Regions from separate parts of the Streptomyces shinuiensis genome, predicted to be linked through region 1. Evidence: riboswitches for the same ligand, from Rfam matches in the RefSeq annotation. Region 1 holds a riboswitch; each other region holds the start of a gene.
The links. Region 1 has a riboswitch for cyclic di-AMP ahead of ACGRHY_RS30240 (transglycosylase family protein). Riboswitches for the same ligand answer to the same signal wherever they lie in the genome.
Positions count from the first base shown of each region.

Region 1 (5,602 bases):
GGACGAGACCGTGCGGGAGTCGCTGCCCGCGGCCCCGAGCGCGCCCGCCCCGTCGGCGGCCGACCGGGAGACCGCCTCCGCGACGCCGACCGCGCAGGCCGGACCGCGGACGCTGGCCGGCGGCGACCTGATCTCCCATGAGCACGCCACATCGGGAACGGTGCGGCTGGTCCGGCTGGCCGACGGCTCCCACGTCGTGCGCCTGGAGGACCTCGACACCAGCAACGGGCCCGACCTGTACGTCTGGCTGACCGACGCGCCGGTCAAGGAGGGCCGGGCCGGCTGGGGCGTCTTCGACGACGGGGAGTACGTCAGCCTCGGCAAGCTGAAGGGCAACAAGGGGGACCAGAACTACGCGCTGCCCGCCGATGTCGACCCGGACGCTTTCACCAGTGTGAGCATCTGGTGCGACCGCTTCGACGTCTCGTTCGGAGCGGCGGAGCTGAAGCGCGTCTGAACCGGGGCCGGGTCCGGGCCCGGCGCAACGAACCGGGCGGCAGGTCCTGAGGCGGCCGGAGTCCGGGCCGCGCGGTGCGGCCCCTCGCGTGAACGTGCGCGAGGGGCCGCTTCCGCCGTTCGCCTCCGCGACTGCACCGGAAAACCGGCAAAACGCCTATGCGGTGAACAGTGGGTCATTGGGAAGGAAGGGATCAGTCGTGACCTTACGGCCCCTATGTTCCTCAAAGGCTCCTGTCGTGAGCAACGCCCCATAATGGCCCGGCCGTTCGAATGGTGTGCCGGGAATCACACTGCCGCGCCCTTCGTGTGCCCGCCGCCGGGTTCCTTGGACGCCGGCGGCTGAAATTCCTGGCCCGGAGGCGTTTTGAGGTGTGTGCCGCCCCGCGGGCTCCCGTGACCGGCCGGTGGCCGGACACGCATGGCGGCCGTGTTTGTCGGCTCGGTGACAAAGTGATAGGCCGTCGGATTTCCGACGTCTTGTCTTCCGTGAATTGCCTGTGTTTATGTGTCCTGGCCTTCACCGTCCTTGGTGGGGGCTCCACCGCCGGGACGCCGAGTCCTGCCGCCCGGCCGGGGAGAGGCAACAGCTGACCATGGCAGGAGCGGGGAAACCACATACGCGCCGTGCCGCGCCTTCGGCGGCCCGGCTTGGGGTGAAGCCCATTCCCGACGTCCCCTGACGCGAAGGGAATGGGCCGGGCAACTCCGGCCCGAATCCGACAGCTAACCTCGCAGGCGTGGGAGAGGAAGCACACCCATGTCCCGTGGTCGTCACCGCCGCCCCCGCACACCTTTGATATCCCGTCAGTTCTCGCGTGTCTCCCTCGCCCTCACCGCCGGTGGTGCGGGAATCGCCGCACCCATGGTCGCCGCAGGCAGCGCGAGCGCGGCTTCCACCGCGGTGTGGGAGAAGGTCGCCGAATGCGAGAGCAGCGGCAACTGGTCCATCAACACCGGCAACGGCTACTACGGCGGACTGCAGTTCTCGCAGTCCAGCTGGGAGGCGGCCGACGGCACCGAGTACGCGCCGCGCGCCGATCTGGCCACCAAGCAGGAGCAGATCGCCGCCGGTGAGAAGCTGCTCGAACTCCAGGGGCCGGGAGCCTGGCCCACCTGCGGGCCGACGGCCGGCCTCTCCCGGGGCTCCGGCACCCCCGACAGAGTCCCCGTCACTCAGACGGGCGGCGAGTCCGAGGTGAGGACCGGGGCCGAGCGCAAGCCCGCGGCCGACTCCCACACCGTCACCTCCGGCGACACCCTCCACCGGATCGCCACCGCCCACGGTGTCGAGGGCGGCTGGCAGGCGGTCTACGAAGCCAACCGCGAGACCGTCGGCGACGATCCGCACCTGATCTTCCCCGGCCAGGAGCTGACCCTGGCCGCCCGGTCCTCCGGCGGAGGACCGAAGCGCGCTCCGGAGCGCGCGAGCCGGACAGAGGCCCGCCCGGCCGCAGAGAAGACCGCGCCCCAGGCCTCACCGAAGGCCTACGCGGACAACCTGGACGGCTGGATCCGCGAGGCCCTGGACATCATGCGGGCCAACGGCATCCCCGGCACCTACGAGGGCATCCACCGCAACATCATGCGTGAGTCCAGTGGCAACCCGAACGCGATCAACAACTGGGACATCAACGCCCAGCGCGGCACCCCCTCGATCGGCCTGCTCCAGGTGATCAAGCCGACCTTCGACGCCTACCACGTCCCGGGCACGGCGAACAGCCAGTACGACCCGGTCGCCAACATCGTCGCCGCCTGCAACTACGCGGCCGACCGCTACGGCTCGATCGACAACGTCAACGGGCCCTACTGAGACGGCCGGGCCCGCGGCCCCCGCAACCCCGCCCCCGGCGGCGGCGCGAACGCGCCGCCGCCGGGGGCGGGGCACTTTCGGGGGAAGGCCCTCCACGGGATATCTTGATGTCGAGCAATGTTGCAGACGTGGAGCGGAGCACCCGGTGACTGACTCGACCATCATCTACACACAGACCGACGAGGCCCCGGCCCTGGCGACGTACTCTTTCCTGCCGGTGGTCAGGGCCTACGCAGCCAAGGCGGGCGTCGCCGTGGAGAGCCGTGACATCTCCCTGGCGGGGCGGATCATCGCGGTCTTCCCCGAGTACCTCAAGGAGGACCAGCGCATCGGTGACGCGCTCGCCGAGCTCGGCGAGCTGGCCAAGACCCCCCAGGCCAACATCATCAAGCTGCCGAACATCTCGGCCTCCATCCCGCAGCTCAAGGCCGTCATCGCCGAGCTCCAGGAGAAGGGCTACGCGCTCCCGGACTACCCCGACGCCCCCAGGACCGACGAGGAGCGGGAGATCCGCGCCCGCTACGACAAGGTCAAGGGCAGCGCCGTCAACCCGGTGCTGCGCGAGGGCAACTCCGACCGCCGCGCCCCCGCCTCGGTGAAGAACTACGCCAAGACCCACCCGCACCGCATGGGGGCCTGGACCCCCGAGTCCAGGACGAACGTGGCGACCATGGGCGTGGACGACTTCCGCTCCACCGAGAAGTCCGCGGTCCTCGCCAAGGACGACGCGCTCCGCATCGAGCTGGTGGGCGACGACGGCTCCACCACCGTGCTGCGCGAGTCCGTGCCCGTGCTCGCCGACGAGGTCGTGGACGCGGCCGTCATGCGGGTGGCCGCACTGCGCGAGTTCCTGGGGAACCAGATCACCCGCGCCAAGGCCGAGGGCGTGCTGTTCTCGGTCCACCTGAAGGCCACCATGATGAAGGTCTCCGACCCGATCATCTTCGGCCACGTGGTGCGCGCCTTCTTCCCGAAGACCTTCGCCGAGTACGGCCGTACCCTCGCCGCCTCCGGCCTCACCCCGAACGACGGGCTCGGCGGCATCCTCAAGGGCCTGGAGTCGCTGCCCGAGGGCGCGAAGATCAAGGAGTCCTTCGAGGCCGAGCTGGCCGAGGGCCCCGAGCTGGCCATGGTCGACTCCGACCGCGGCATCACCAACCTGCACGTGCCCAGCGACGTCATCGTCGACGCCTCCATGCCGGCCATGATCCGGACCTCCGGCCACATGTGGGGCCCCGACGGCCAGGAGCACGACACCCTCGCGGTCCTGCCCGACAGCTCCTACTCCGGCATCTACCAGGCCGTCATCGACGACTGCCGCGCCAACGGCGCCTTCGACCCGGCCACCATGGGCTCGGTGCCCAACGTCGGCCTGATGGCGCAGAAGGCCGAGGAGTACGGCAGCCACGACAAGACCTTCGAGATCCCCGCCACCGGCACCGTCCGGGTGACCGACGGCGACGGCAACGTCGTGCTGGAACAGACGGTCGGCGCCGGCGACATCTTCCGCATGTGCCAGACCAAGGACGCCCCGATCAGGGACTGGGTCAAGCTGGCCGTCACCCGCGCCCGCGCCACCGGCGCCCCGGCGGTGTTCTGGCTGGACGAGACCCGCGCCCACGACGCCAGGCTGATCGAGAAGGTCCGCACCTACCTGGCCGAGCACGACACCGAGGGCCTGCGGATCGAGATCATGGCGCCGGCGGAGGCCACGAAGTTCTCCCTGGAGCGCATCCGACGCGGCGAGGACACCATCTCGGTCACCGGCAACGTGCTGCGCGACTACCTCACCGACCTGTTCCCGATCCTCGAGCTGGGCACGAGCGCCAAGATGCTCTCCGTCGTCCCGCTGATGAACGGCGGCGGCCTGTTCGAGACCGGCGCCGGCGGCTCCGCGCCCAAGCACGTCCAGCAGCTGGTCAAGGAGAACTACCTGCGCTGGGACAGCCTGGGCGAGTTCCTGGCCCTGGCGGTCAGCTTCGAGCACCTGGCGCAGACCACGGGCAACGCCAAGGCCCGGGTGCTGGCCGACACCCTCGACCGGGCCACGGCCACCTTCCTCAACGAGGACAAGTCGCCCACCCGCCGCATCGGCGGCATCGACAACCGCGGCAGCCACTTCTACCTGGCGCTGTACTGGGCGCAGGAGCTGGCGAAGCAGACCGACGACGCCGAGCTCGCGCAGGCCTTCGGCCCGCTGGCGCAGGAGCTGTCCGAGCAGGAGCAGACGATCGTCGGCGAGCTGGCCGCGGTCCAGGGCTCCCCGGCCGACATCGGCGGCTACTACCGGCCCGACGACGCCAAGGCCTCGGCCGTCATGCGTCCGTCGCAGACCCTCAACCGGGCGCTGGCGAGCCTGTCCTGACACGGCGGGCACGGGGGGACGTTCCCGCGCACCCGCCCGCGTCCGTTCCGTGACGCCGTCCCGGCCCGGACTCCCCGTTCGGCCGGGACGGCTCGCGTGCGGCCGCCCGCACCGCGCGCACGGGGGCGGGGACCGCTCCGCAGGGGCGGACGGCGGCGAGCGGCCGGGTCAGCGGTAGGTGAGCAGCGCACGCCGTTCCCCGGCGAAGTGCGCGTGGTCGTTGAAGGCCAGCAGGCTGATGCCGGAGGAACCCGCGACGAGGGTGGTGATCGCGGCGTTGACGGTTACCCGGTTCAGTGCCACGATTCCGGCCGGCGGAGCGGACAGCAGCCCTCCGCACAGGGCCGCCAGCACCCCGCCGGAGGTGACCACCACCGCGTCGCTCCCGGGCCGGAGTCCGTCGGCCAGTCCCCGCAGCGCGTCGGCGGCGCCGGAGGCGAACCGCTGCCAGCCGCCCTCGCCGGTGTCGGCCATCCACGCCTCGAGAGCCCGGTCGAGGACCGCCTGGACGCCACGTGAGCCGGCGGAGGTGTCGGCGGATGCGCCGGCGGGGGCGTCCTGCGGCGCGGAGCCGCCGTAGCGCTCGACGAGGTCGATGTGGTCGTACTCGTTCCACCGCGCATCGGTGCGCGGCGCCCCGGGCAGCCCGGCGGTCCTCGCGATGATCTCCGCGGTGTCGCGCTGCCGGGCCAGGGTGCCGCAGACTACGACCGGGTCGCGCGGCGCACGCCGGGCCAGTTCGGCCCCGGCGACCTCGGCCTGTCCGCGTCCGAGGTCCGACAGCGCGTCGTACCCCTCGGCCGTGTCGGCGCCGAACGTGGCCTGGCCGTGGCGGACCAGATGGATGACCGGCATCGCTGCCCTCCTGTCGTCGAAGTGCTGTCGGTGCTTTCCGGGCTGTCGGGGCCGGCGCTGCCGCCGCGCCGCCCGGGGAGGCGGGCGAAGCCGGGGCCCGGGGAAGGCCGGGG
Region 1 covers NZ_JBIHML010000001.1:568,130-573,731, reverse strand. The annotation lists gene ACGRHY_RS02410 (DM13 domain-containing protein) at 1-457, shown strand, start outside; cyclic di-AMP (ydaO/yuaA leader) riboswitch at 1,035-1,212, shown strand; partial or broken gene ACGRHY_RS30240 (transglycosylase family protein) at 1,217-1,516, shown strand; gene ACGRHY_RS02405 (transglycosylase SLT domain-containing protein) at 1,520-2,269, shown strand; gene ACGRHY_RS02400 (NADP-dependent isocitrate dehydrogenase) at 2,415-4,634, shown strand; gene ACGRHY_RS02395 (histidine phosphatase family protein) at 4,803-5,489, opposite strand.

Region 2 (5,602 bases), 3.1 Mb from region 1:
TGCGCCACCACTCCGGGAGCATGGCGATCGCCTCGTCGCCCAGCGGGTTGACGCCCGGGCCCGCGACCAGCGAGTGGGCGACCAGGACGTGCAGGCACTTGACGCGGTCGGGCATCCCGCCCGCGCTGGGGAAGCCCTCCAGCACCTCGATGGCGTCGCGGCGCGCGATGTAGTCCTCGTGCGCCCGGCGGTACGCGGCGGCCAGCTCCGGGTCGGTGCGCAGCCGCTCGGTCATCTCCTTCATCACGCCCTCGGCCTCCAGCGTGCCGATCGCGGAGGCCGCGCGCGGGCAGGTGAGGTAGTACGTGGTCGGGAAGGGCGTGCCGTCCTCCAGCCGCGGTGCGGTCTCCACCACGTCGGGCTGCCCGCAGGGGCAGCGGTGCGCGATGGCGCGCAGACCGCGCGGCGGGCGGCCGAGCTGCTGCTGGAATGCCTCGACGTCGGCTTCGGCCGGCGCGGTGTGCTCGGTACGGGGCGGGGGCGTTTCCATAGGGCCAGGATGCCTCAGGGGTGTCGGGGCCGGGCGCGAGGGCCCGGCGGAGCGGAAGGATCGCGTCCGGGGCGTTCAGGGACGCTGTCCGGCGGCGCCGGAGGCGTCCGCCGCGTCCACGCCGTCCCACAGGTGCCGGTACCAGGCCTGTTCGGTGGGGCCGGACTCGGCGGTGCGGCGGGAACGGGAGGCGCCCTCGCCGGCCCGGTCGGCCGTGCCGCGCGGGAGGATGTAGCCGGTCTCGCCGGGGCGCACGTAGAGCAGGTGCTCGCGGATCATCCGCTCGACGTAGGCCGGGTCCTTCCAGCGGGCCTTCAGATCGCGCTTCTCCTCGACCCGGCCGCGCAGTTCCTCGACCAGGCGCCGCTGCTCCTCGATCTCCGCACGCTGCGAGACGTACTGCCGCATGGGGTAGGCCAGGGCGACGACGAGCGAGCACAGGACCATGACGAGCAGTGCGGCGCGGCCGGTCAGCCGGCTGCGCCGGGGAGCGCGCATCCGGCGGTTCTGGGCTCGGTAGACGCGCTCCGCCGCCTGTGCGCCCAGTGCCCTGAGCCTGGTCGCGGTGGAGAACCTGTCCCGTTCCGCGGCCACCTCGCCTCCCCTGCTGCCCTGTCGTCGCCGTGCCGTCGCGGTGTCGTCGCCGTATGCCGCCGCGTCCCCGCCACCGTACGGGACGGCGGCGGGGACGCGGTGACGGCACGGCCGCCGCGGCGGCCGTGCTCAACGCTTCGCGGAGCGACCGCGCTTACCGGTCCGCGGAGCGGAAGCGCGGAAACGCCGAGCGCCCGGCGTACACCGCGGCGTCGTCGAGGATCTCCTCGATGCGCAGGAGCTGGTTGTACTTGGCGACGCGCTCGGAGCGGGCCGGGGCGCCGGTCTTGATCTGGCCGCAGTTGGTGGCGACGGCCAGGTCGGCGATGGTGACGTCCTCGGTCTCGCCGGAGCGGTGGGACATCATGCACTTGAAGCCGTTGCGCTGGGCCAGCTCGACGGCGTCCAGCGTCTCGGTCAGGGAGCCGATCTGGTTGACCTTGACCAGCAGGGCGTTGGCGGCACCCTCCTCGATACCGCGGGCCAGGCGCTCGGGGTTGGTGACGAACAGGTCGTCACCGACGAGCTGGACCTTGTCGCCCAGGCGCTCGGTGATGGTCTTCCAGCCGTCCCAGTCGTCCTCGAACAGCGGGTCCTCGATGGAGACCAGCGGGTACGCCTCGACCAGCTCGGCGTAGTAGTCGGTCATCTGGGCGGCGGTGCGCTCCTGGCCCTCGAAGACGTAACGACCGTCCTTGTGGAACTCGGAGGCGGCCACGTCCAGGGCGAGGGCGACGTCCTGGCCGGGGGTGTATCCGGCCTGCTCGATCGCCTCCAGGATGAGGTCGAGCGCCTCGCGGTTGGAGCCGAGGTTCGGGGCGAAGCCGCCCTCGTCGCCCAGGCCGGTGGACAGGCCGCGCTCCTTCAGCACCTTCTTGAGGGTGTGGTAGACCTCGGTGCCCCAGCGCAGCGCCTCGGAGAAGGACTCGGCGCCGATCGGCGCGATCATGAACTCCTGGATGTCCACGTTGGAGTCGGCGTGCGATCCGCCGTTGAGGATGTTCATCATCGGCACCGGCAGCAGGTGCGCGTTCGGCCCGCCGAGGTAGCGGAACAGCGGCAGGTCGGACGCCTCGGAGGCGGCGTGGGCGACGGCCAGCGAGACGCCGAGGATGGCGTTGGCGCCGAGGGAGGACTTGTCCGGGGTGGCGTCCAGGTCGAACATCGCCTGGTCGATCAGGCGCTGCTCGGTGGCGTCGTACCCGACCAGCTCCGGGCCGATCTGCTCGATGACGGCGAGGACGGCCTTCTCGACGCCCTTGCCGCCGTAGCGGCCCTTGTCGCCGTCACGCAGCTCCAGGGCCTCGAAGGCGCCCGTGGAGGCGCCGGACGGAACGGCTGCACGGCCGGTGCTGCCGTCGTCGAGGCCGACCTCGACCTCGACCGTGGGGTTGCCTCGCGAGTCGAGGATCTCGCGGGCCACTACGACGTCGATGGACGGCACGAGGGTCTCCTTCGTGTGTGTCGGGCGTGTGTGTCGGGTCTCAGTGCCCCGAGCCTATCCGGCCCGCGCCCGCCACCTCGTCGACAGCCCGTGCCATACGGCGGAACGGATGGTGAAATCGCAGCTCAGAAGAGGTGGGGGCATTTTGTTTCCAAATTGAATAAACCCGGTGCGGTGCGCCCTCCGCCAAGGGAGGTGACACACCGCACCGGGGTGGCGCCGCCGGGTGACGGGAGTGGCGCCGGGGCGGGCACAGCAGGGGATCAGACCCGGAGCTGCTGGCCGGGGAAGATCAGATTGGGGTCGTCGCCGATGACGTCGGCGTTGTCCTGGTGGATCTGCTGCCAGGTGGTGCCGTGGGCAGCGGCGATGGCGCGCAGCGTGTCGCCGGACTTGACCGTGTAGCCGGCCTCGGCACCGCCCCGGTGGCCGTCCGCCCGCTCGAAGGCGCTCTGCGACCGGGACTGCTCCTGGGACTGCCGCTGCGACTGCGACTGCTTCTGCGACTGCGACTGCGACTGCTTCCGGGACTGCGACTGCGACTCGGCGTCGGGGCCGGCGGGGCGGCCGCCGCCCGGGTCCACCTCGGCCGCGGGCCCGCCGGCGGTGAGGCCGCCCTTCTCGGCGCAGGCCCAGGCGCGCGGGCCCTGCATGGCCAGCAGCCGCTCGGCCACGGCGATCTGCTGCTCCCTGGTGGCAAGGTCGGCGCGCGGCGCGTACCGGGTGCCGCCGGCTGCCTCCCAGCTCGACTGGGAGAACTGCAGACCGCCGTAGTAGCCGTTGCCGGTGTTGATGGACCAGTCGCCGCCGGACTCGCACCGGGCGACCCGCTCCCAGGTGTCGACGGACGCGGCCGAGGCGCCCGGCGCGCCCGCCACCGGAACGGCGATGGCGGCGCCCGCGGCGCCCGTCAGCGCGGCCGCGCGGACGGCCCTGGCGGTGCGACTGTCGTACCCCTTGCCGGTGAACAGCATGGACGTCCCTTATCTCACCGACGCCTGCGAGGTGAGCTGTCGGGTTCGGGCAGTGAGCAAGCCCGGCCGTCCGGGGCACGGGGCCCCGGGCGACTTCACCCCAAGCCGCTCCGGACCGTGCGGTCCGGGGCGGCGCCTACCTGGTTCCCCCGCTCCTGCCCTCGGCGCTGACGCGACGACTGCCCACCGGCCGCCGGCAGGATTAGGCGCTGCGGACGGTGGCACTCGCGGTGCGAGCGAGACGACGGTAAGCACACCGGGGCATATGTCTCAAAGCATGTCAGAAACCGCCGATTCACCCTTTCTGACGCCCTCGCGGCTGGAACCCGCAGGTCAGGTGAGGAGCGTTAGGCCGGACAGGAACGACACGCCGCAATCGCCCGGGAGGGTCATCCCGCAGGGCCGTCCGCACTCACCCGAGAGTGAGTTCCTGTCCCGGCAGGATCAGGTCCGGATCCTCACCCACGACGTCCTTGTTGCTCTCGTACAGCCCGCTCCAGCCTCCCGGAACGTCCTGCTCCTGCGCGATCGTCACCAGCGAGTCCCCGGGACGCACCAGATAGCCCTCGTCCCTCCCGAGGGCTCCCAGACCGCTCACGGTGCCCGCCAGCGCGGGTCGCTCGGCGCGGGCGGAGCGGTCGGCGGCCTCCCCGGAACGCTCGTCTCCGGCAGCCTCCCGGCCCTCCGGCGTCCGGCCGTCCGCGGCCCGGCCCTCCGCCTCCCGCTCCAGTTCGCGCGGGTCGCGCTCGCCGCGGTGCTTTCCGGTACCCTTCCCGGCCTCGGCGCGGGCGTCGTCCCCGGCACCGGCCTCGTCACCCTCGGCGCCGTCGGCCTCCGGGGCGTTCCGCTCGTCCTGGGCGCCGGTGTCCTCCGCGCCGCCGCCTCCTGTCCCGCCCCCGCCGGCGGCCGGGGCTCCCTCCTCCGCGTCGCCGCCCGGCAGGAGGCCGTCCGGCAGGCCCCCGCCGCCCTTTCCGCTCCCGCCGTCCCGCGCGCCCTCCTCCGGCTCCGGCAGGAGGTTGTCCGGGTCGATGGCCGGGGCCTCGCCGGTGGTGTCGTGGCGCAGCCCGGCGTTGACGCCGCAGGAGGGCCAGGCGTCCGGCCCCCGGTCGGCGAGGATCTTCTCGGCCACCGCGATCTGCTGGCTGCGGCTGGCGAGGTCGGGGCGCCCGGCGTACGCCGTACCGCCGTACCGCTCCCAGATCTCCTGGGTGAGCTGGAGGCCGCCGTAGTAGCCGTTGCCGGTGTCGGCGCTCCACAGGCCGCCGCTCTCGCACTGCGCGACCCGGTCCCAGGTGCCGAGGTCTGCCGCCTGCGCGCCCGTCGCCCCGAGCAGGGGGATGGCGAATCCCGCGCCGGTCGCTCCGGCCGTGACGAAGATGGCGGGAGCCTGGCGGGGGCGGCGGTGTCTACCGTTCCCGGAAAGCATGTGTGGAGCCTCTCGTGCGTGGACAGCCGACAAGGTTGAGCGGTTGACGGCTGAACGTAGCGTCACCGGGCCGATCATCACAAGTCAGTGTCTCGCAGATCACGCACGGATCACATACATGACTGTGCGTCACCCGCGCACCGGCTCGAACTCGACCGGCAGTTCGCGCAGTCCTCGCATGATGAGGCCGCCCCGCCAGCGCAGATCGGCGGGTTCCGCCGCGAGCCGCAGGTCGGGAAGGCGTCCCAGCAGGGCCGTGAGCGCGATCCGCCCCTCCAGCCGCGCCAGCGGTGCGCCCAGGCAGTAGTGGATGCCGTGGCCGTATCCGAGGTGGGGATTGTCACCGCGCGTGAGGTCCAGGGTGTCCGGGTCCGCGAACCGCGCCGGGTCTCGGTCGGCGGCGGCCAGCACCACCAGCACCGGGTCGCCGGCGCCGATCCGCTGCCCGCCGATCTCCAGCGACTCGGTGGCGAACCGCCAGGTCGCCAGCTCCACCGGCCCGTCGTAGCGCAGCAGTTCCTCCACCGCCGTGTGCAGCAGCGCGGTGTCGCCGGCCGCCAGCGCGCCCTGGAGCCGGCGCCGCTGCTCCGGGTGGCGCAGCAGCGCGTAGGTGCCGTTGCCGATGAGGTTGACGGTGGTCTCGAAGCCGGCGAACAGCAGGATGAACGCCATCG
Region 2 covers NZ_JBIHML010000001.1:3,674,797-3,680,398, reverse strand. The annotation lists gene ACGRHY_RS16830 (DUF501 domain-containing protein) at 1-490, opposite strand, end outside; gene ACGRHY_RS16825 (FtsB family cell division protein) at 566-1,084, opposite strand; gene eno (phosphopyruvate hydratase) at 1,239-2,528, opposite strand; gene ACGRHY_RS16815 (LysM peptidoglycan-binding domain-containing protein) at 2,792-3,502, opposite strand; cyclic di-AMP (ydaO/yuaA leader) riboswitch at 3,509-3,679, opposite strand; gene ACGRHY_RS16810 (transglycosylase family protein) at 3,915-4,928, opposite strand; gene ACGRHY_RS16805 (cytochrome P450 family protein) at 5,058-5,602, opposite strand, start outside.
Region 2: another riboswitch for cyclic di-AMP. It lies ahead of ACGRHY_RS16815 (LysM peptidoglycan-binding domain-containing protein); the one in region 1 lies ahead of ACGRHY_RS30240 (transglycosylase family protein).

Region 3 (5,602 bases), 280 kb from region 1:
GGTTGGTGGTCGAGATGGGCATGGGTCCCTCCCGGGGGTGCTCGGAGACGGCGCGGCCCGCCGGCCGGGAGCGCCGGCCGGCGCTCCCCGCTCCCGCTCGTCCTCGCTGGCTTCCGTTCGCGGGGGCGCGTACCCGCCCGCGGCGGTCTCAGTCGGCGAACGGCGCCACCGGCCGCGGGCCGGTCATCAGCGCTGGGCGAGCCTCAGCCGCACCTCCACCTCCTGGTCGCCCGAGATCCGGGGCTCGGCCGTCACGTCGTAGAAGCCCGCGAGGGCGTCCTGGACCTGCCGTACCGCGTCGGGGCCGCCGCTGAGGTCCGCCTCGACCGGCTCCCCGAGTTCCAGGGTGCACTCCACCTCACCGTGTGTGCGGACGTCGACCGTGCCCAGCCAGAACTTCCGCTGCTCGCCGTCCGCCCCGGGCCCGCCCCCGCCGTTGCCGTCACCCAGCTCGGGCGACCCGGGGAACGCCGACCTCAGGACGGCGAAGACGGCCGCCGCGTTCGAAGCGGTGCAGTGGGGCAGCTCGATCTCGACGAGGCACGCCCCTTCCTTGGTCTGTCCGGTCTGTTCAGTACTCATGCCCCCACCTGTACCCCGGTGCGGGCGATGGTCACAGGCCGTTCCGGGCGTCGCGCAGTGGTCGTCCTCCACCGAAGCCGGATGAGCCGGAGGAGCCGGAGGCTGTCCCTCCGGGGTGTGCTCGTACCAGCCGTACCGCTCGGAGGCGCCCTTGGCGCTGTCGTTCAGCACCAGCGTGGCCCCGGTGCCCGCCACCCCGAGCACCGCCCACCCGGCTGCCAGTACCTGCTTCGCCCGGCACGACGCCATGGCGGACTCGCCTTCGCGGAACGACGGCCATCACCACTCCGGTGATCAACCCCCCGCCGTACGGAGGATCTCAGCCTCCTTCCCGGGCGCCAGTCCCACCCGGGGACGGTCGGGACGGAGGGGCGGCTCGCCGCCCAGGGCGCACAGCCAGGCCCAGGTGTCGGCCACGGTCCGCTCCACGGGGCGGCAGCGCAGTCCCGCCGCGACGGCCCGGGAGACGTCCCCTCGGTGCATGGCGCCGTGGAACTCGCCCGGCGGGATCCACACCGGCAGGTCCGTCCACGGCCGCACCCCCGCCGCGAGGATCGGCCCGGGGTCGGTCCACCGCAGCCGCGCGCCGGAACCGGTGACGCGTACGCAGCTCTCCAGCAGCCCGCCCATGGTGGCGTGGCCGGGCGGGCTCACCAGGTTGTACGGGCCGCCCAGTCCGCGCCCGGCGGCCTCCAGCGTCCAGACGGCGAGGTCGCGCGCGTCCACGTACTGCAGGGGGAGGTCCCGGGGACCGGGCGCCAGCACCTCACCGCCCCGGGAGACGCGCAGCAGCCACCACGGCAGCCGCCCGATGTTCTCGTACGGGCCCAGGATCAGACCCGCACGCACCAGCAGGCCCCGGTCGCCGAAAGCCGCCTCGACGGCCATCTCCCCTCCCCGCTTGGCCCCGGCGTAGTCGGCGGCGGCTTCGTCGTCGGGCGAGGCGTCGACGAGCGGGCCCGTCTCGTCCAGGCCGGCCGGGGGCGGGTAGGTGTACACCGAGCGGCTGGAGACGTACGCGTAGCACCCCGCCCGCCGCGCCAGCACGACGGCGGCGTCGCGTACCGCGGCGGGCGCCCCGGACCAGGTGTCGACCACGATGTCCCAGCCGCCGGCCGTTTCCTTCAGGGCTGCGAGCCCGCCGTCGGCCGTGCGGTCGCCCCGCAGCGCGGTGGCACCGGGCGGCGGGGCGTGGCGGCCCCGGTTGAAGACGGTCACCTCCCAGCCGCGCGCCAGCGCCTCCTCGGCGACCGCACGGCCGACGAACTCCGTTCCGCCCATTACCAGAAGTCTCATGGGCCGAGCGTGCCCGCCGGCGCGGCCGGGCGGAGCGGCTTCACGCCCGTGGCGTAATCGCCACAAGCCGAACCGGGCCGGGCCCTTGCGGGGCCCGGCCCGGTTCGGGTGCCGCCGTGTCACCTCACGCGCCCGTAGCGCACGCTCTTGGTCCAGATCCTCTCCTTGCGGACGGTCTTGCCCGGCTTCGGTGAGTGCCAGATCCGTCCCTCGCCGGCATAGACGCCGACGTGGTAGACACTGCCGCCCGAGTGGAAGAAGACCAGGTCGCCCTTCTTGCGCGACCTGGCGGAGACCTTCTTCGAGCGGTTGTACTGGGCCGCCGCGGTGCGCGGCAGTTTCTTGCCCGCCTTCTTGTACGAGTACTGGGTGAGTCCCGAGCAGTCGAACCGGCTGGGGCCGGCGGCGCCGTAGCTGTAAGGGGCGCCCTCCTTGGAGGCCGCGACCCTGAGTGCCCTGTTCGCGGAGGTGGCCGCCTCGGCCTCGGGCGCGGCGGACGGGATGAGCATCGTCCCCGCCAGGGTGGCGGCGGTGACGGCGGTGGTGATGCCCGCCCGGGACACCGGTGCCGGTATGCGTGCGTGCGCAGACATGAGTGAACCCTTCGTCATACGCCTGCGAAAGATGACCTGTCGGGTTCGGGCCGGCGAAGTTGCCCGGCCACGCGCGGCGTGGCTTCACCCCAAGGGCCGCGTCGTGCGCGGCCCGCCTTGCTCGGGTCTCCCGCTCCTGCCGTCTCGTCATGGTCCGTTTCTCACCCGGACGGCGGCAGGATTGGGCGTCCGGCCGGGCGGCCCCGCCCTGCGGCGGGGACTTGCGGTCTCCTACGGATAGTGCGTCAGAAAGACTCCCAATCGGTCGATCGGAGATGTTTTGTGAACATGCTCACTGTCGGTCCGCCGAGGGACGGGGCCCTGTTCCGGCAGACTGACCGAAGCGCCAAGAGCCCTGTCAGCAAGGCTTGTTGACCCCTCCTGGGGGTGGTTGACCGGCGCGGCGACCGGTTCGCGGGCCGGTGCGGCGTGCCGCCCGGATCAGCCCGAATGGCTGCGGTCGTGTCGGGTGAACGCGGCGGGTCGCGGGGCGGCCGGAAGGCCGGCCGGGGCGTACGGCAGGGCCGCCGCACGGCCGGCGGCTCGCCCGGCGGGGCGGGAGGTCAGCGGACGTGCACGCCCGAGACGGTGCGGGCGATGACCAGGCGCTGGATCTCACTGGTGCCCTCGAAGATCGTGTAGATCGCCGCGTCCCGGTGCATGCGCTCCACCGGGTACTCCCGGGTGTAGCCGTTGCCGCCGAGGATCTGCATCGCCTGGGCGGTGACGCCCTTGGCGGTCTCCCCGGCGAACAGCTTGGACATCGAGCCCTCGGCGCCCTCGAAGGGCCTGCCCGCCGCCGCCATCCACGAGGCCCGCCACACCAGCAGCCGGGCGGCGTCGACGCGGGTGCGCATGTCGGCGAGCTGGAAGGCGATGCCCTGGTTGTCGATGATCGGGCGGCCGAACTGCACACGGGTCCCGGCGTAGTCCAGGGCGACCTCGTAGGCCGCGCGGGCGATGCCGACGGCCTGGGCGCCCACGGCGGGGCGGGAGGCCTCGAAGGTGGCCATCGCGGCGTTCTTCACACGCTCGCCGCCCTTCTTCGCCTCCTTCGCACGCTCGCGGGCGCGGGCGAGGCGCTCGTCGAGCTTCTCCTTGCCGCCCAGCAGGCAGTGGCCGGGCACGCGGACGTCCTCGAGGACCACCTCGGCGGTGTGGGAGGCGCGGATGCCGTGCTTCTTGAACTTCTGCCCCTGGGACAGGCCGGGGGTGTCCGGCGGGATCACGAAGGAGGCGTGCCCCTTGGAGCCGAGCCCGGGGTCGACGACGGCGACGACGACATGGACGTTGGCGATGCCGCCGTTGGTGGCCCAGGTCTTGGTGCCGTTGAGCACCCACTCGTCCCTGGCCTCGTCGTAGACCGCGCGGGTGCGCATGGCCGAGACGTCCGATCCGGCATCGGGCTCGGAGGAGCAGAAGGCGGCGACCTTCACGTCGTTCGCGTCGCCGTACATCTGGGGGATCCAGGTGCCGATCTGCTCCTCGGTCCCGTTGGCGAGCACTCCGACGGCCGCCAGCGCGGTGCCGACGATCGACAGGCCGATGCCCGCGTCGCCCCAGAACAGCTCCTCCATGACCATGGGGATGCTCAGGCCGGTGGGGTCGAAGTACTGCTGGGCGTAGAAGTCGAGCGAGTACAGGCCGATCTTGGCGGCCTCCTCGATGATGGGCCAGGGCGTCTCCTCGCGCTCGTCCCACTCCGCGGCGGCGGGGCGCATGACGTCGGCCGCGAAGCCGTGGATCCATTCCCGTACGGCCTTCTGGTCGTCGTTGAGGTCGAGTGCGAACTCCGCCATGGAAGCCCCTCCATCCGTTGTTACTAGCGGTAACGTGAATACGTTACCGGTCAGTGCGATGTCAACCTCCACCGTCGGCACTCTCGCGTGCGCTCCGCGGGTGTTACGTTGCGCTCAGGCGGCACCGAGGTGTCACAGCAGGGTCGGGGAGGCCGAGGAACATGGAGACCACACATCGGGAGGACCAGCGCAGCGCCACCGAGCGCCGCCGCCGGGAACTCCTGGAGGCCGCCGAGCGCGTGGTGCTGCGCGACGGCCCGGGCGCCTCGATGAACGCCATCGCCGCCGAGGCGGGCATCACCAAGCCCATCCTCTACCGGCACTTCGGCGACAAGGGCGGGCTCTACCGCGCTCTGGCGGTGCGGCACACCGACGCCCTGGTGGACGCGCTGCGGGCCGCCCTGGACGCGCCCACCGACCGGCGCGAGCGTGTGGAGGCCGCACTCGACACGTATCTGGCCGCCATCGAGGCCAGGCCCCAGGTCTACCGCTTCCTGATGCACCCGGCCGAGGAGCCCGGAGGCGAGCGCGGCTTCGACGTCGGCCAGTACTCGGCCCCGCTGCTGCGCAGGCTCGGCGAGGAGCTGGCCACGGTGATCGCCGAACGCGTCGACCTCGGCGCCGACCGCGAGGAGCGGGCCCGGGTGTGGGGGCACGGGGTCGTCGGCATGATGCACGCGGCGGGCGACTGGTGGCTGGGCGATCGGCCCTGCCCCCGGAAGCGGCTGGTGCGGCACCTGGCCGATCTGCTGTGGGGAGGCCTGGCCACGGCGGAGGACCTGGCCGGCGGTCCTGGGCTGTGAACACCGCGGAGCGCCGGACACGCCCTCGGGGGGCAGGCCCTGGGCCTACCCCCCGAGGGCCCGCGCCCCGGACCGCGCGGCCCGGCGCACCGCGCGCAGCGCCCTGCGGCGGCGCAGCCCCGTGAGGCGGTCGGTGTACACGCCGCCGTCGAGGTGGTCGCACTCGTGCTGCAGGCAGCGGGCGAAGAAGCCGGTGCCCTCGATCCGCACCGGCGCCCCCGTCCTGTCCCACCCCTCCACCACGGCGCGGTCGTGGCGCTCCACGGCGGCCTCCGCGCCGGGCAGGGACAGACAGCTCTCCGGACCGCGTACGATGACGCCGCCGGTCTCCACCAGGCCCGGGTTGACCACGTGACCCAGGTGGCGGCGGTCCTCGTCGTCGGGGCAGTCGTAGACGAACACCCGCACGGGGGCGCCGACCTGGTTGGCCGCCAGCCCCACGCCGTGCGCGGCGTACATCGACGCGAACAGGTCCTCCACCAGGCGGGCCAGCTCCGCGCCGTAGGACACCACCTCGGCGCACCGCGCG
Region 3 covers NZ_JBIHML010000001.1:292,211-297,812, forward strand. The annotation lists gene ACGRHY_RS01245 (NADP-dependent succinic semialdehyde dehydrogenase) at 1-22, opposite strand, end outside; gene ACGRHY_RS01250 (hypothetical protein) at 187-582, opposite strand; gene ACGRHY_RS01255 (NAD-dependent epimerase/dehydratase family protein) at 877-1,878, opposite strand; gene ACGRHY_RS01260 (C40 family peptidase) at 1,998-2,471, opposite strand; cyclic di-AMP (ydaO/yuaA leader) riboswitch at 2,475-2,631, opposite strand; gene ACGRHY_RS01265 (acyl-CoA dehydrogenase family protein) at 3,035-4,270, opposite strand; gene ACGRHY_RS01270 (TetR/AcrR family transcriptional regulator) at 4,432-5,073, shown strand; gene def (peptide deformylase) at 5,119-5,602, opposite strand, start outside.
Region 3: another riboswitch for cyclic di-AMP. It lies ahead of ACGRHY_RS01260 (C40 family peptidase); the one in region 1 lies ahead of ACGRHY_RS30240 (transglycosylase family protein).

Region 4 (5,602 bases), 1.7 Mb from region 1:
AACGACGTCACACCAGGACCCTGACCTGCCTTCAGGACGGAGGCCGTTCAGTGTTGAGCCTGTCAGCGGGTACTCGCTCGATGCGGGTCCAGCCACTCCAGCCACGCTCCTTCAGAATCGCCAGCACCAGTTCGGCGCCCGGTGCGGACTCGAGCATGGCTGAGTCCATCAGGGCGACGAACTGATCGTCGAAGCCGTCGGCACCCATCTCGCCGGCCTCCACGGCGCGAATCATCAGGCGCTCCAGGATGTCGGCGACCTCGACGATCCGTGGATCGCCGGCTCGCCAGCCGGGCTCCCCGGTGAAGAAGCTGTAGAGCCTCACCATGTCGGGGTCGTCCAGTTCCTCGTGCTTCTTGGCGATCACGGAGTCGATCAGGTCCGGCACCTGCGCGGCGATCATGGTCCAGGCATCCCGCTCCAGCTCGATGTACCGCTCCCCGACGCCGAGGCCGCGCAGCCGGTCGAGGTAGCCCACGACGCTCTGCGGAAGCGCCAGGTACTCTCCGGCGGCGAGCCGGGCGAGCCGGCTGCGGGTGCCCTGCAGCCGCCGGATCTCGGCGCGCAGACCCTTGTCGATCTCCTGGACACCGCCGGCGAACTCATCCGGGCCGGCGTCGAGGAGTTCCTGCACCCTGGCCAGCGGCACGCCTGCATCGGCCAGGGTGCGGATCCGGATCAGTCGCACGACCGCGGCGGCATCGTAGATCCGGTACCCGGACCGGTCGCGCTCGGGCTCGGGCAGCAGCCCGACCTTGTGGTAATGGCGTACCGCCCGTACCGTCACCCCGGCGTGCGCCGCAAGCTGGCTGATGGTGAGCATGGGTCTCAGACTGCCTCAGGCGATCTTCCGGCGATAGGCGGCCATCGCGAAGACGTACGCCACGACGAGGATGCCGACGCACCAGGCGAGGGCGGTCCAGACGTCGTCGCCGACCGGCCGCTGGGCGAACAGGCCGCGGATCGTGTTGACGATCGACGTCACCGGCTGGTTCTCGGCGAACCAGCGCACCGGGCCGGGCATCGTCTCTGTGGGCACGAACGCCGAGCTGACGAACGGCAGGAAGATGAGTGGGTAGGCGAACGCGCCCGCTCCCTCGACCGACGACGCGGAGAGCCCGGGGATCACGGCGAGCCAGGTCAGGGCCAGGGTGAACAAGAGCAAGATGCCGGCGACCGCGAGCCACGCCGACACTCCTGCCCCCGAGCGGAAGCCCATGAGCAGAGCGACGCCCACGACGAGCACGAGCGCGATCAGGTTGGCGACCAGAGAGGTGACGACATGCGCCCACAGCACACCCGACCGCGCGATCGGCATGGACTGGAATCGCTCGAAGATCCCGCTCTTCACATCGGTGAACAGCCGGTACGCCGTGTAGGAGATGCCCGATGCGATGGTCATGAGCAGGATGCCGGGCAGCATGTAGTTCACGTACGAAACCGACCCGGTATCAATGGCGCCTCCGAACACGTAGACGAACATCAGCATCATGGCGACCGGCGTGATGACGGTCGTGATGATGGTGTCCGTACTGCGTGTGACATGGCGCAGGGTCCGCCCCGTGAGCGCGGCGGTGTCGCTGAAGAAGTACGCGGTCATCCTTTTCCCCCAGTTGTCGTGCCAGTGGCGTCGCTCTTTTCGCCGCCGCCGGTGACCGAAAGGAAGATCTCCTCCAGTGTCGGCTGCTTCTCGACGTACTCGACCTTGGCGGGCGGGAAGAGCTGCTTGAGCTCGGCAAGGGTGCCGTTCACGATGGTCCGGCCCTGGTGGAGGATCGCAATCCGGTCGGCGAGCTGCTCGGCCTCGTCCAGGTACTGCGTGGTGAGCAGCACCGTCGTGCCGTACTCGGCGAGCTCCTTGACGGCATGCCACACCTCGATGCGCGCCTCGGGGTCGAGTCCGGCCGTCGGCTCGTCCAGGAAGATCACGGACGGATTTCCGATGAGGCTCATCGCGATGTCCAGCCGGCGGCGCATCCCACCCGAATACGTGGACACCTTCCGCGGGCCGGCGTCGGTCAGCGAGAAACGCCTCAGCAGGTCATCCGCGATCGCGCCCGGGTCCTTGAGGTGGCGCAGCCTGGCGACGAGTACGAGGTTCTCCCAACCGCTGAGGATCTCGTCGACGGCCGCGAACTGCCCGGTGAGGCTGATGGACTCCCGCACATTCGCCGGTTGCGTGGCGACGTCGAAGCCATGGACGACGGCTGTCCCCGCGTCGGACTTCAGGAGCGTGGCGAGGATCCTCACGGTCGTGGTCTTACCCGCCCCGTTGGACCCGAGCAGGGCGAAGACGTTACCCCGCGCCACCTCGAAGTCCACGCCGCGCAGCACTTCGAGCTTCCCGTACGACTTCTCCAGACCCTGCACGCGAATCGCCGGACCGGCGATTGACTGGGTCACCATGGTCATCTGCCTCCTTCGCGAAGCTTTCCAGTCGGCTGTGAGGAAGCTCCTGCAGGGAGGATGGAGGGTTGACCCAGCGTCAAGGTCAAGCCAGCCCCGACCACGGCATCTCGACCGCCGGCGCTTGTGCGCGCTCGCACTTGGTCCAGCTTTCAGAGTCGGGTCTGTCACGGGCCGGATCGAAGGAGCGGCACCGGCTACAACGAGTGGAGAACCGCGAAACCGCTCTGCCGGACGATCTCCACTCCAGCCTGCCGCCCAGACCAGCACCGAGTACCCGAACAACGTGATGGCAGGACCCTTTACCTGCCACTTCACCGCTCTCGTCCAAAGAACCAAAGACTCATCGAGCTGTGCGGTGTGGGACCGTAAAACGTTCGGCTCTGTCTCACTTCCGGTGGTGACGGAAAGTGACAGTAATGTTGGGCAGGTCGTAGACCAGAATCCGAAGGTCAGCGGACCGTGGCGGTCGTTCTTCGGTACCGGCTGACCGGCCCGGCACCTGTCCGCGAGAGTATGGCGCGACAGGCCCAGTGGTCTCGGTGCGCTGCCATCCGTTCGAACTGTCGAGGTCAGAGCGTCGGCCGCACTCTCTGCAAGCAGCGCCGCTCAACTCTTGCGTTCCGTCACCACCGGAAGTGAGACAGAGCCGAATGTTTGACAGACCCGGACCGCGCCGTCCCATGCGCCCGGGGAGGGCAAGAATGCTGTGAGTGGCCGAGAATCACTCTGCGGAGCGATTCTCGGTGATCTGTCGCAGACGACAGGTTGGCGACAGATCGCCGAGAATCCGACAGATCTAAAGCGGCCCTGCAGCCCACCGCCCGTTTCAGGCCGGCCGGACCGCGCTGTGGAAGGGCATGTGGTCGACGGACTCGTAGCGCACCTCGGCGCCCGGCTTCGGCGCGTGGATCATCTGGCCGCCGCCCGCGTAGATGCCGACATGGCTGATGTCGTCGTAGAAGAAGACCAGGTCGCCCGGCCGCATGTCGGCCCTGGCGATCCTGGTGCCCGTGTCCACCTGGTCGTAGGTGGTGCGCGGCAGTGAGACGCCCGCGCTGAGCCAGGCGGCCTGGGTCAGGCCCGAGCAGTCGTAGGAGTTGGGGCCGGTGGCGCCCCAGACGTACGGCTTGCCGAGCTGGGCCTCGGCGAAGGCGAGCACCTTCTCGGCCTTCGCGGCGTACGAGTCGTCCGCGGTGCCGCCGCCGGTGCCGGTGTCCGTGCCGCCGGTCCCCGTGTCCGTGCCCGCGTCGCCGTCCGCCTCCGTGCCGTCGTCCGCCGGCGCCTCGGCCCGCTCCTCGCGCGCGGCGGCCTCGGCCCGCCTCTCGCGCTCGGCAGCGGCGGCGGCCGCCTTGCGGCGGGCCTCCTCCTGCCGCCTGCGCTCCTGCGCGGCCAGGCGTGCCTTCTCCTCGGCGGTCAGCTCCGACAGCAGCTTCCGGGCCTGCGCCAGCTTGCCCTGGACGGTCTCCTTGCTGTCCGCCAGTTCCTTCTGGGCGTCGGTGAGTTCGGCCAGGCCCGCCGACGCCTCCGACCGCTTCTTCCGCGCGGCGCGCTGCTCGTCCCGGTAGTCGTCGACGGCCTGCCGCTGGCGGTCGGTGATCCGGTCCATCAGGTGCTTGTGGCCGAAGAAGTCCTGGGGGTTGTCGGACAGGAGCAGCACCGCGGTGCCGGACACACCTCCGCTGCGGTACTGCGCGGTGGCGTAGCCGCCCAGCTTGCGGCGCGCGTCGTTGAGCCTGTCCGCGCGCTCGGCGGCCTCGTCGAGGAGCCGGTCGACCTTCTCGCGCTGCTCGTCCGTCCTCTCCTTGGCCGCGTTGTACTTCTGTGTCGCGCTGCCCGCCTCCCGGTACAGCGCGTCCACCCGGTTGCGGACCTCCTCGATCGAGGGCCGGTCGTCCTCGGGCGAGGCCTGGGCCGGGCCCTGGGAGAGGAGGGTCGCGGAGGCGATGGCCGCGGTGGTGAATCCGGCCGCTCCGCGCCGGGAGGCGGGGGACAGCAGAGGGGTACGCGGTCTGCGGTGCGACGCCAAGGCGAGCGCTCCTTCCGTGGAACACCGCCTGCCGGGTTAGCTGACGGGTTCGGGCGTCGGAAGTCCGCCCTACGGGCCCGCAGGCCCGATTCACCCCGTGGGGAGTGGGTCCCCGGCCCCGGCCGCACGGCCGGGCTCGGCGGAGGCCGCCCGTGCCGGCGCTGTCGCCGGCGAGGGGTCCGGGCCGCCTGACGCTGGACCGTAGAGCACCGGCGGGGCTCCTGTGAAGGCTGGTGTTCGGTATATCCCGAAACCGATTCGTTATCGGTCGGTTATCGTCCGTTTCGGGGGTCTCCTGCCGCTACCGGGTCCGTTCGCCCTGGCCGAACCGGCCGTACCGGCCGGTTCGGGAGCGGCGGCGCTCAGTCGCGGGAGCGGCGCCCGGGCCAGCGGTACGGGTGGCGCACGACGATCGTCCCCACCTTGGAGCCGCCGCTGATCCGCAGTACCGGCATGCCGGGCACGGGCGGGTCGGTGGCCCGGTTGCGGACGGAGCCCATTCCGGAGGTGACCCCCTCGGCCCGTACCGTCCAGCCGCGCGGCACGACGACCCTGACCTCACCCATCCCCGCGTCGAGCTCAAGGCCGACCTCGCGGTGGCGGCACTCCGCCCGCGTGAAGTCGATCACGATCCGCCCCAGCGTGGTCCTGGCGGTTACCCGCTCCGGCACCACCCAGTGGCCGTCCTGCCGGATGTCCCCGGCGACCGTCCTGAGAGCCAGCGGCTCCTGAGCGCTCGGGGCCGGGCCCGCCGCGTTCTGACCGGGACCGGGCAGGTCCGCGACCAGTGCCTCCAGATCGCCGTAGGTCTTGGCGGCGAACGCCTTCTCCAGCCGCTCGTCCAGCTCCTCCAGGTCGATGCGGCCGTCACCGGCGGCCTCGCGCAGCCGCTCGGCCACCGCCTCGCGGTCGGTGTGCCCGGCGCGCAGTTCCGAGCCGGGACGGGGGCGGGGCGCGGGGACGTCGGTCATGCCCGCCATCTTAGGAGCGCCGCCCCGGCAGCGGGCACGGCGTCCTAGACTCGACGGCGATGAGCAGCCTCTTCGACGACAGCTTCCTGGCCGACCTCGAGCCCTCCGGGGACGAGGAGCCGCCGCCTCCGCCGGAGGAGGCGTCCGCGCCGCCGCAGGACGGCGTCCCCGACGACCTCTTCGCGGGCGCCTTCGG
Region 4 covers NZ_JBIHML010000001.1:2,254,553-2,260,154, reverse strand. The annotation lists gene ACGRHY_RS09965 (MerR family transcriptional regulator) at 32-823, opposite strand; gene ACGRHY_RS09960 (ABC transporter permease) at 839-1,600, opposite strand; gene ACGRHY_RS09955 (ABC transporter ATP-binding protein) at 1,597-2,406, opposite strand; gene ACGRHY_RS09950 (C40 family peptidase) at 3,236-4,435, opposite strand; cyclic di-AMP (ydaO/yuaA leader) riboswitch at 4,446-4,587, opposite strand; gene ACGRHY_RS09945 (DUF1707 SHOCT-like domain-containing protein) at 4,798-5,406, opposite strand; gene pcrA (DNA helicase PcrA) at 5,466-5,602, shown strand, end outside.
Region 4: another riboswitch for cyclic di-AMP. It lies ahead of ACGRHY_RS09950 (C40 family peptidase); the one in region 1 lies ahead of ACGRHY_RS30240 (transglycosylase family protein).